DNA from 2 places in the Microbispora sp. GKU 823 genome. Region 1 is predicted to be linked to the other one. Evidence: predicted binding sites of a transcription regulator. Region 1 holds the regulator's gene; the other holds the start of a gene.
What was found. Region 1 encodes LexA, which represses DNA repair genes until DNA is damaged. Its sites were predicted from a motif close to TCGAACANNTGTTCGA; they were not measured.

Region 1 (3,784 bases):
GGCACCAACCCGAACGCGACCGGCTCCTGCTGGGGCTGCGGCGACGAGTCGCGCGACTGGCGCCTGGCGGCCGAGCGCGCGGGCAACGCCATCCTGTCCGTGCAGCCCAACTGGCTGATCTTCGTGGAGGGCGTGAGCTGCCCGAGCGGCGGCCTGTCCAACGTCTGGGACAACGACACCAGCAACGACGAGGACTGCGGCTGGTGGGGCGGCAACCTCACCAAGGCCGGGCAGTACCCGGTGCGGCTGAACGTGGCCAACCGGCTCGTCTACTCGCCCCACGAGTACGCCACGTCGGTCTACCACCAGGCGTGGTTCGACGACCCGTCGTACCCGGCCAACATGCCGGCCATCTGGGACAAGTACTGGGGCTACCTGTACAAGCAGAACATCGCGCCGATCATGGTGGGCGAGTTCGGCACCACGCTGGCCAGCAACATCGACAAGATCTGGCTCCAGGAGCTCATGAAGTACATGGGCAGCGGGGTGAACGGCATGTCGTTCACCTACTGGTCGTGGAACCCCAACTCGGGTGACACGGGCGGCATCCTGAAGGACGACTGGGCGACGGTCGACCAGGCCAAGCAGAGCATCATCTCGCCCTATCTGATCCCGCCCACGGGCGGCAACCCGACGCCGCCGGTGTCGCCCTCGGCCTCGCCGAGCGTGTCCCCGTCGGCGTCTCCGTCGGTCTCGCCGTCGGTCTCGCCGTCGGCGTCTCCCTCCGCGTCGCCGTCCGCGTCTCCTTCGTCGCCCGGTGGGAAGACGTGCACCGCCACGTACAAGGTCGTCAACCAGTATCCCGGCGGATTCCAGGGCGAGGTCACGGTCAAGGCGGGGTCGTCCGCCATCTCGGGCTGGACCGTGAAGTGGGCCTTCCCGAACGGCCAGAGCATCAGCCAGCTCTGGAGCGGCACGCTCAGCGCGAGCGGGTCCAACGTCACGGTGACGAACCTGGCCTACAACGGCGCGCTGGGCGCCGGGGCCTCGACCACGTTCGGCTTCAACGGCAGCTGGTCGGGCACCAACGGCGTTCCGTCGCCGGTGAGCTGCACCGCCTCCTGACGGCGAACCGAACACGGCAGAGCACAAGCCCGGCGCTCACGAGAGCGCCGGGCTTGTCCCTGTGCGGCGTCCGGAACCGGCGGACGGTTACAGCTTGCGCAGGACGGCCGTCACCTTGCCGAGCACGGTGGCCTCGTCACCGGGGATCGGCTCGTAGTTGGGGTTGTGCGGCACCAGCCACACGTGCCCGTCCTTGCGCTTGAACGTCTTCACGGTGGCTTCGCCGTCGATCATGGCGGCCACGATGTCGCCGTTGTCGGCGACCGGCTGCTGCCGCACCACGACCCAGTCGCCGTCGGCGATGGCGGCCTCGATCATCGAGTCGCCGGAGACCTGGAGCAGGAACAGCGTGCCCTCGCCCACGAGCTGCTTGGGCAGCGCGAACACGTCCTCGATGCTCTGCTCGGCGAGGATGGGACCACCGGCGGCGATGCGGCCGACCAGCGGCACGTAGGCCGCGGTGGGCCGGTTGAACCCGGACTCCTCCTCGGAGGTGGCGTCGGGGTCCACCCACAGCACCGGCTCGCCCGGCAGCCGGACCTCCAGGGCCCGGGGCCGATGCGGGTCACGCCGAAGGTAGCCCTTACGCTGGAGCGCCGTGAGCTGGTGCGACACGCTGGAGGTGCTGGTCAGCTGGACCGCTTCCCCGATCTCCCGCATGGACGGCGGATAGCCGCGCTGCTGGACCGAGTCGCGGATCACCTCGAGGATCTTCCGCTGCCTGGGGGTGAGGCCAAGCGAGTCGCGCCTGCGAACCGCGAGGTCGCTGACGCCATCCGCTTGCTCACTTCGGTCACTCACGATGCCACCTCTCAATCCGTGTTCCTCATGTCGCACAGAGCGACCGTACCGCGATTCAAGATCACCGTCAAACAATTGTTCGATATCCAGCGAAATCGCCGATCTCGCCGTCCACCTCATCGTACGGGAGTTCGATCGATCCCGTGTTCGATTTCCCCGATCTTCTCTGTGTGCTGTACGCCCAGGTCAGAAGCCGTACGGAAATCGGCCGGAAAAGGCTCGTAAAGGGCGTATTCCGCGACCCGTGGGGCAGGTGATGCGCCCGTGACTGGAGGCGCGACACGCGCGCCGAGCAGGCACTTCCCCTCCCGTGGCCGGTTCGACTTGCGTTCAAGGTCGGGCACTCCTACGGTTGGACCACAACATCTAGTAGTCACAGCGGTGTAAGTTCACCACACCTTGTGTTCCGGATGTGCGTTCAGGGAGGCGATGAAGTGCACTGTCCGTTCTGTCGCCATCCGGACACCCGGGTCGTGGACAGCCGTGCTGCCGAGGACGGGGCGGCGATCCGCCGCCGGCGCACCTGCCCCGAGTGCGGGCGCAGGTTCACCACGCAGGAGACCGTGCTGCTGATGGTGAGCAAGCGCAGCGGAGTCACCGAGCCGTTCTCCCGGGAGAAGGTCATCGCCGGCGTGCGGCGGGCCTGCCAGGGGCGTCCGGTCAGCGAGGACTCCCTCGCCCAGCTCGGGCAGCGCGTCGAGGAGAGCATCCGGGGCACCGGCGCGGCCGAGATCGCCTCCCACGAGGTGGGCCTGGCCATCCTGGGCCCGCTCCGCGACCTCGACGAGGTGGCCTACCTGCGCTTCGCGTCGGTCTACCGGGGATTCGAGACGCTGGCCGACTTCGAGGCGGAGATCGAGCAGCTCAGGGCGGCCAGAGGCGACCGGGAGCCGATCGAGGAGTGAGCGCCTCCCGGGAGACCGGGACGGGGCGGAGGCGGCGGCACGGCGCCGGGTGCGGTGGCCGCGGCGCGACGATGAGGTTGTAACGAGCGTGGTCCGAAAGAGGGGCTCCACCGGGCCCTGGGAGGGGGAAGTCATGACGGAGACCGTGAGCGGCACCGTATCGGGCACGGGGGGCCGGGCCGGCAAGCGCCCGCGCAAGGGCCTGAAGATGAAGCGCGTCTTCACCACCCCGGGTGTCCACCCGTACGACGAGGTCCGCTGGGAGCGGCGCGACGTCGTGATGACGAACTGGCGGGACGGCTCGGTCAACTTCGAGCAGCACGGCGTGGAGTTCCCGGACTTCTGGTCGGTCAACGCGGCCAACATCGTCACCACCAAGTACTTCCGCGGGGCGGTGGGCACCCCGCAGCGCGAGTCGAGCCTCAAGCAGCTCGTCGACCGGGTCGTGGGCGTCTACACCAGGACCGGCCTCGAGAACGGCTACTTCGCCTCCGAGGAGGACGCGGAGATCTTCGACCACGAGCTCAAGCACGCGCTGATCCACCAGATCTTCAGCTTCAACTCCCCGGTGTGGTTCAACGTCGGCACCCGCTCGCCCCAGCAGGTGAGCGCCTGCTTCATCCTGGCCGTGGACGACACCATGGAGTCGATCCTCGACTGGTACAAGGAAGAGGGCGTGATCTTCAAGGGCGGCTCCGGCTCTGGGGTCAACCTCTCCCGCATCCGCTCGTCCAAGGAACTGCTGTCCAGCGGTGGCACGGCCAGCGGCCCGGTCTCCTTCATGCGCGGCGCCGACGCCTCCGCCGGCACCATCAAGTCGGGCGGCGCCACCCGCAGGGCGGCCAAGATGGTCGTCCTCGACGTGGACCACCCCGACATCGAGGAGTTCATCGAGACCAAGGCGCGCGAGGAGGACAAGATCCGCGCGCTGCGCGACGCCGGGTTCGACATGGACCTCGGCGGCAAGGACATCGTGTCCGTCCAGTACCAGAACGCCAACAACTCGGTGCGGG
Region 2 (3,784 bases), on a different contig from region 1:
GCCGCCGGTGCCCGCATAGCTTGGCCGGTTGTGGAAATCCGTCATCTCACGAGCGACGACCTGGACGCCGTCCTCGACAACCGCAGGCGCGCCTTCGGCCCCTTGTCCGGCGGCGGTGCCGAGACCTGGCGCAAGCTCGTCTCCCCGATGCTGCCGGAAGGCCGTTACCTGGGCGCCTTCGACGGCTCCCGTCTCCTCGGCACGGCCAGGGTCAACCCGTACGTCCAGTGGTGGCACGGCCGCCCGCAGTCCATGGGCGGCGTGGCGAGCGTGACGGTGGCGCCGGAGGACCGCGGCAGGGGAGTGGGCCGGGCGCTCATGGACGCGGCGATCGAGCGCTGCGCGGAGCTCGGCCACGCGGTCTCCGCGCTCTACCCGGCCACCACGCCGCTGTACCGGAGCGCGGGGTACGAGCACGCCGGCGTGCTCCAGCGGGTCACCCTGCCCTCCGAGGCGCTGCGCACGCTGGGCGGCCCCGGCGGCGCGGCCGGCGCGGTCAAGCTGCGCCGGATGGGTCCCGCCGACGCGGCGAGCTCGTGGCGCTGATCGGCAGGGTGCACGCCGCCACGCGCGCGAGCGGGCCGCTGTGCTTCGACGAGCGGACCTGGCGGCTGTGGCTGGAGGACGACGACGACTTCTGCTATCTGGCCGAGGACGGGTTCGTCGTCTACCGGTGGAGCGACGGGAACATCGAGGTCGACAACCTGCTGGCGGGGTCGGAGGCGACGGCCAGGGCCCTGTGGTCGATGGTCGGCAGCGCCTCGTCCGTCGCGAAGTCGGTGACCGCCTGCGTCGACCCGGCCGACCCGGTGCTCTGGATGCTGCGGGAGCGGTCGAAGGACGAGGTCACCCAGACCCGGTGGATGTTCCGGCTGATCGACCTGCCCGCCGCGGTCGAGGGGCGGGGCTTCCCCGCCGGGGTCCGCGTCGAGACCCCCGTCGAGGTGACCGACTCCCGGCGCCCGGGCAACGCGGGCGCATGGCTGCTGCGGGTGGACGGCGGCTCCGGCTCCGTGACGCGGCGGGATGTGGCGAGTGGCGAGGGGGCACACGGGGACGCGACGCGGCTCACGATCGGCGGGATGTCCGCGCTGTTCGCCGGGGTGCCCACGGCCACGCTCCGCCGCGCCGGCCTGCTGACCGGCGGCTCTCCCGACGCCGACGACGCGCTGGACGCCGCGTTCGGCTGCAGCGCGTACATGATCGACTACTTCTGACGCACCCGCTCGGCCGCTGATCGCGATAGAGTGACCGACCGAACAGATGTTCGGCGCAGTGGCGGCCGCGCGGTGGCCGCGCCGCCGGGATCAGGGAGGCGTGCCGGTGCGGTTGCCCCAACTGCGGGTGATGGGCGTGGACCCGGGGCTGACGCGGTGTGGTCTCGGCGCCGTGGAGGGCCGTCCGGGCGCGCCGCTGAGCCTGCTGTCGGTCGGGGTGGTCCGCACCCCGGCCGACGACGACATCGGGTCCCGGCTGGTCGTCATCGAGGCGGAGATCGAGCGCTGGCTCGACGAGATCAGGCCCGACGCGGTCGCCGTCGAGCGGGTCTTCGCCCAGCACAACGTCCGTACGGTCATGGGGACGGCCCAGGCGTCGGCCGTCGCGATCGTCTGCGCCGCCCGGCGGGGGCTGCCGGTCGCGCTGCACACGCCGAGCGAGGTCAAGGCCGCCATCACGGGCAACGGCAACGCCGACAAGAAGCAGGTCGGCACGATGGTCACCCGGCTGCTGCGGCTCGACGCCATGCCCAAGCCCGCGGACGCGGCCGACGCGCTCGCCCTGGCCATCTGCCACGTCTGGCGCGGCGGCGTGCAGCACCGCCTGGGCGACGCCCTGGCCCGGGCCCGTTCCGGGGGTACGGTCCCCGCGGGCTCTGGTAGGACTGGGAGGCCCGGCGAAGTCGCGGCCGGGCGTCCGGACCGGGGAGGGAACACGCGGTGATCGCATCCGTTGCGGGGCAGGTGGCGGCGATCGGGGCCGACAGCGCCGTGGTCGAGGTGGGCGGCGTCGGAATGCTCGTCCACTGCACTCCCGGCACCCTGGCCGGGCTGCGCGTCGGCGAACCCGCCCGGCTGTCCACCTCGCTCGTCGTCCGCGAGGACTCGCTCACGCTGTACGGCTTCGCCTCCGACGACGAGCGCACGGTCTTCGAACTGCTCCAGACGGCCAGCGGGGTCGGGCCGCGCCTGGCCCTGGCCATGCTCGCGGTCCACGCGCCCAACGCGCTGCGGGTCGCGGTGGCGAGCGCCGACATCAAGGCCCTGACGATGGTGCCCGGCATCGGCCAGAAGGGCGCGCAGCGCATCGTGCTCGAACTCAAGGACAAGCTCGGCACCCCGGCGGCGGCCGTCGACGCCGCGCTGAACGGTGCGGCGGCGGCACCCGTCTGGCGCGACCAGGTCCACTCGGGACTGGTCGGGCTCGGCTACTCGTCCAGGGACGCCGACGAGGCGGTCGCGGCGGTCACCGCGGAGGCCGAGGCGGAGATCGCGGCCGGCCGCAGCCCCCAGGTGGCCGCGCTGCTCAAGTCCGCCCTGCGGGCGCTGAGCGTGCGGTGACCTCGTGAGCCGTGTGGTGTGTGGCGGGCTGATGGTTCGATGAAATTTTCACCGGGAAGCGGACGGGTCCCGGCAGGCCGAGCGGATGGTGTCGAGTGAGCTTCGAGCGGGATCTCGTGTCCCCGGAACCCGAGGGCGACGAGCGGGCGATCGAGGCCGCGCTGCGTCCCCGGCGCCTGGACGAGTTCATCGGCCAGGGCCGGGTGCGCGAGCAGTTGTCGCTGGTGCTGGAGAGCGCCCTGCGCCGCAACCGCCCGCCCGACCACGTCCTGATGAGCGGCGGCCCCGGGCTCGGCAAGACGACGCTCGCCATGATCATCGCCTCTGAGCTCGGCGCGCCGCTGCGGATGACCTCGGGCCGGCGCTGGAGCGCGCCGGCGACCTCGCCGCGATCCGTGTCCACGCCTGACCGAGGGCGAGGTCCTGTTCATCGACGAGATCCGACCGCATGGCCCGCCCGGCGGAGGAGATGCTCTACCTCGCCATGGAGGACTTCCGGGTGGACATCGTCGTCGGCAAGGGCCCGGGCGCCACCTCGATCCCCCTCGACATCGCCCCGTTCACGCTGGTCGGGGCCACCACCCGGGCGGGGCTGCTGCCCGCGCCGCTGCGCGACAGGTTCGGCTTCACCGCCCACATGGACTTCTACGAGGTCGCCGAGCTCGAGCAGGTGCTGCGGCGCTCCGCGCGGCTGCTGTCGGTGGAGCTGCCGGACGAGGGCGCCTACGAGATCGCCCGCCGCTCGCGCGGCACGCCCCGCATCGCCAACCGCCTGCTCCGGCGGGTGCGCGACTTCGCAGAGGTCCGCGCGGAGGGCGTGATCACCCGTGAGATCGCGGCGGCGGCGCTCAACCTGTACGAGGTCGACGCCGAGGGGCTGGACCGGCTCGACCGGGCCGTGCTCGACGCGCTGCTGCGCAAGTTCGGCGGCGGCCCGGTGGGCCTGTCGACGCTCGCCGTGGCCGTGGGGGAGGAGCCGGAGACCGTCGAGGTCGTGGCCGAGCCCTTCCTGGTGCGGCAGGGCCTGCTGGCCCGCACCCCGAGGGGCCGCGTCGCCACCGCCGCCGCCTGGGCGCATCTCGGCCTGACTCCGCCTCCTGACGCGGTCGGCTCGGTGGCGGTGCCGACGCTCTTCGACGAGTCCTGAACGCCGGCGCGGCGGCTGGAAGCGGAAACTGGGGCAAAGAGGTAACAGACCGATTGCGAAGCCCATGAAACGGGAACTT

Region 2: the regulator LexA is predicted to act here: its motif matches at 1,256-1,271, upstream of ruvC (crossover junction endodeoxyribonuclease RuvC).

What each region holds. Positions count from the first base shown of each region.
Region 1 is NZ_MWJN01000116.1:17,466-21,249, reverse strand. It holds gene B1L11_RS52985 (cellulase family glycosylhydrolase) at 1-1,065, shown strand, start outside; gene lexA (transcriptional repressor LexA) at 1,153-1,869, opposite strand; gene nrdR (transcriptional regulator NrdR) at 2,301-2,771, shown strand; gene B1L11_RS37895 (vitamin B12-dependent ribonucleotide reductase) at 2,905-3,784, shown strand, end outside.
Region 2 is NZ_MWJN01000046.1:28,460-32,243, forward strand. It holds gene eis (enhanced intracellular survival protein Eis) at 31-546, shown strand; gene B1L11_RS51715 (sterol carrier protein domain-containing protein) at 537-1,217, shown strand; gene ruvC (crossover junction endodeoxyribonuclease RuvC) at 1,339-1,941, shown strand; gene ruvA (Holliday junction branch migration protein RuvA) at 1,938-2,558, shown strand; partial or broken gene ruvB (Holliday junction branch migration DNA helicase RuvB) at 2,654-3,705, shown strand.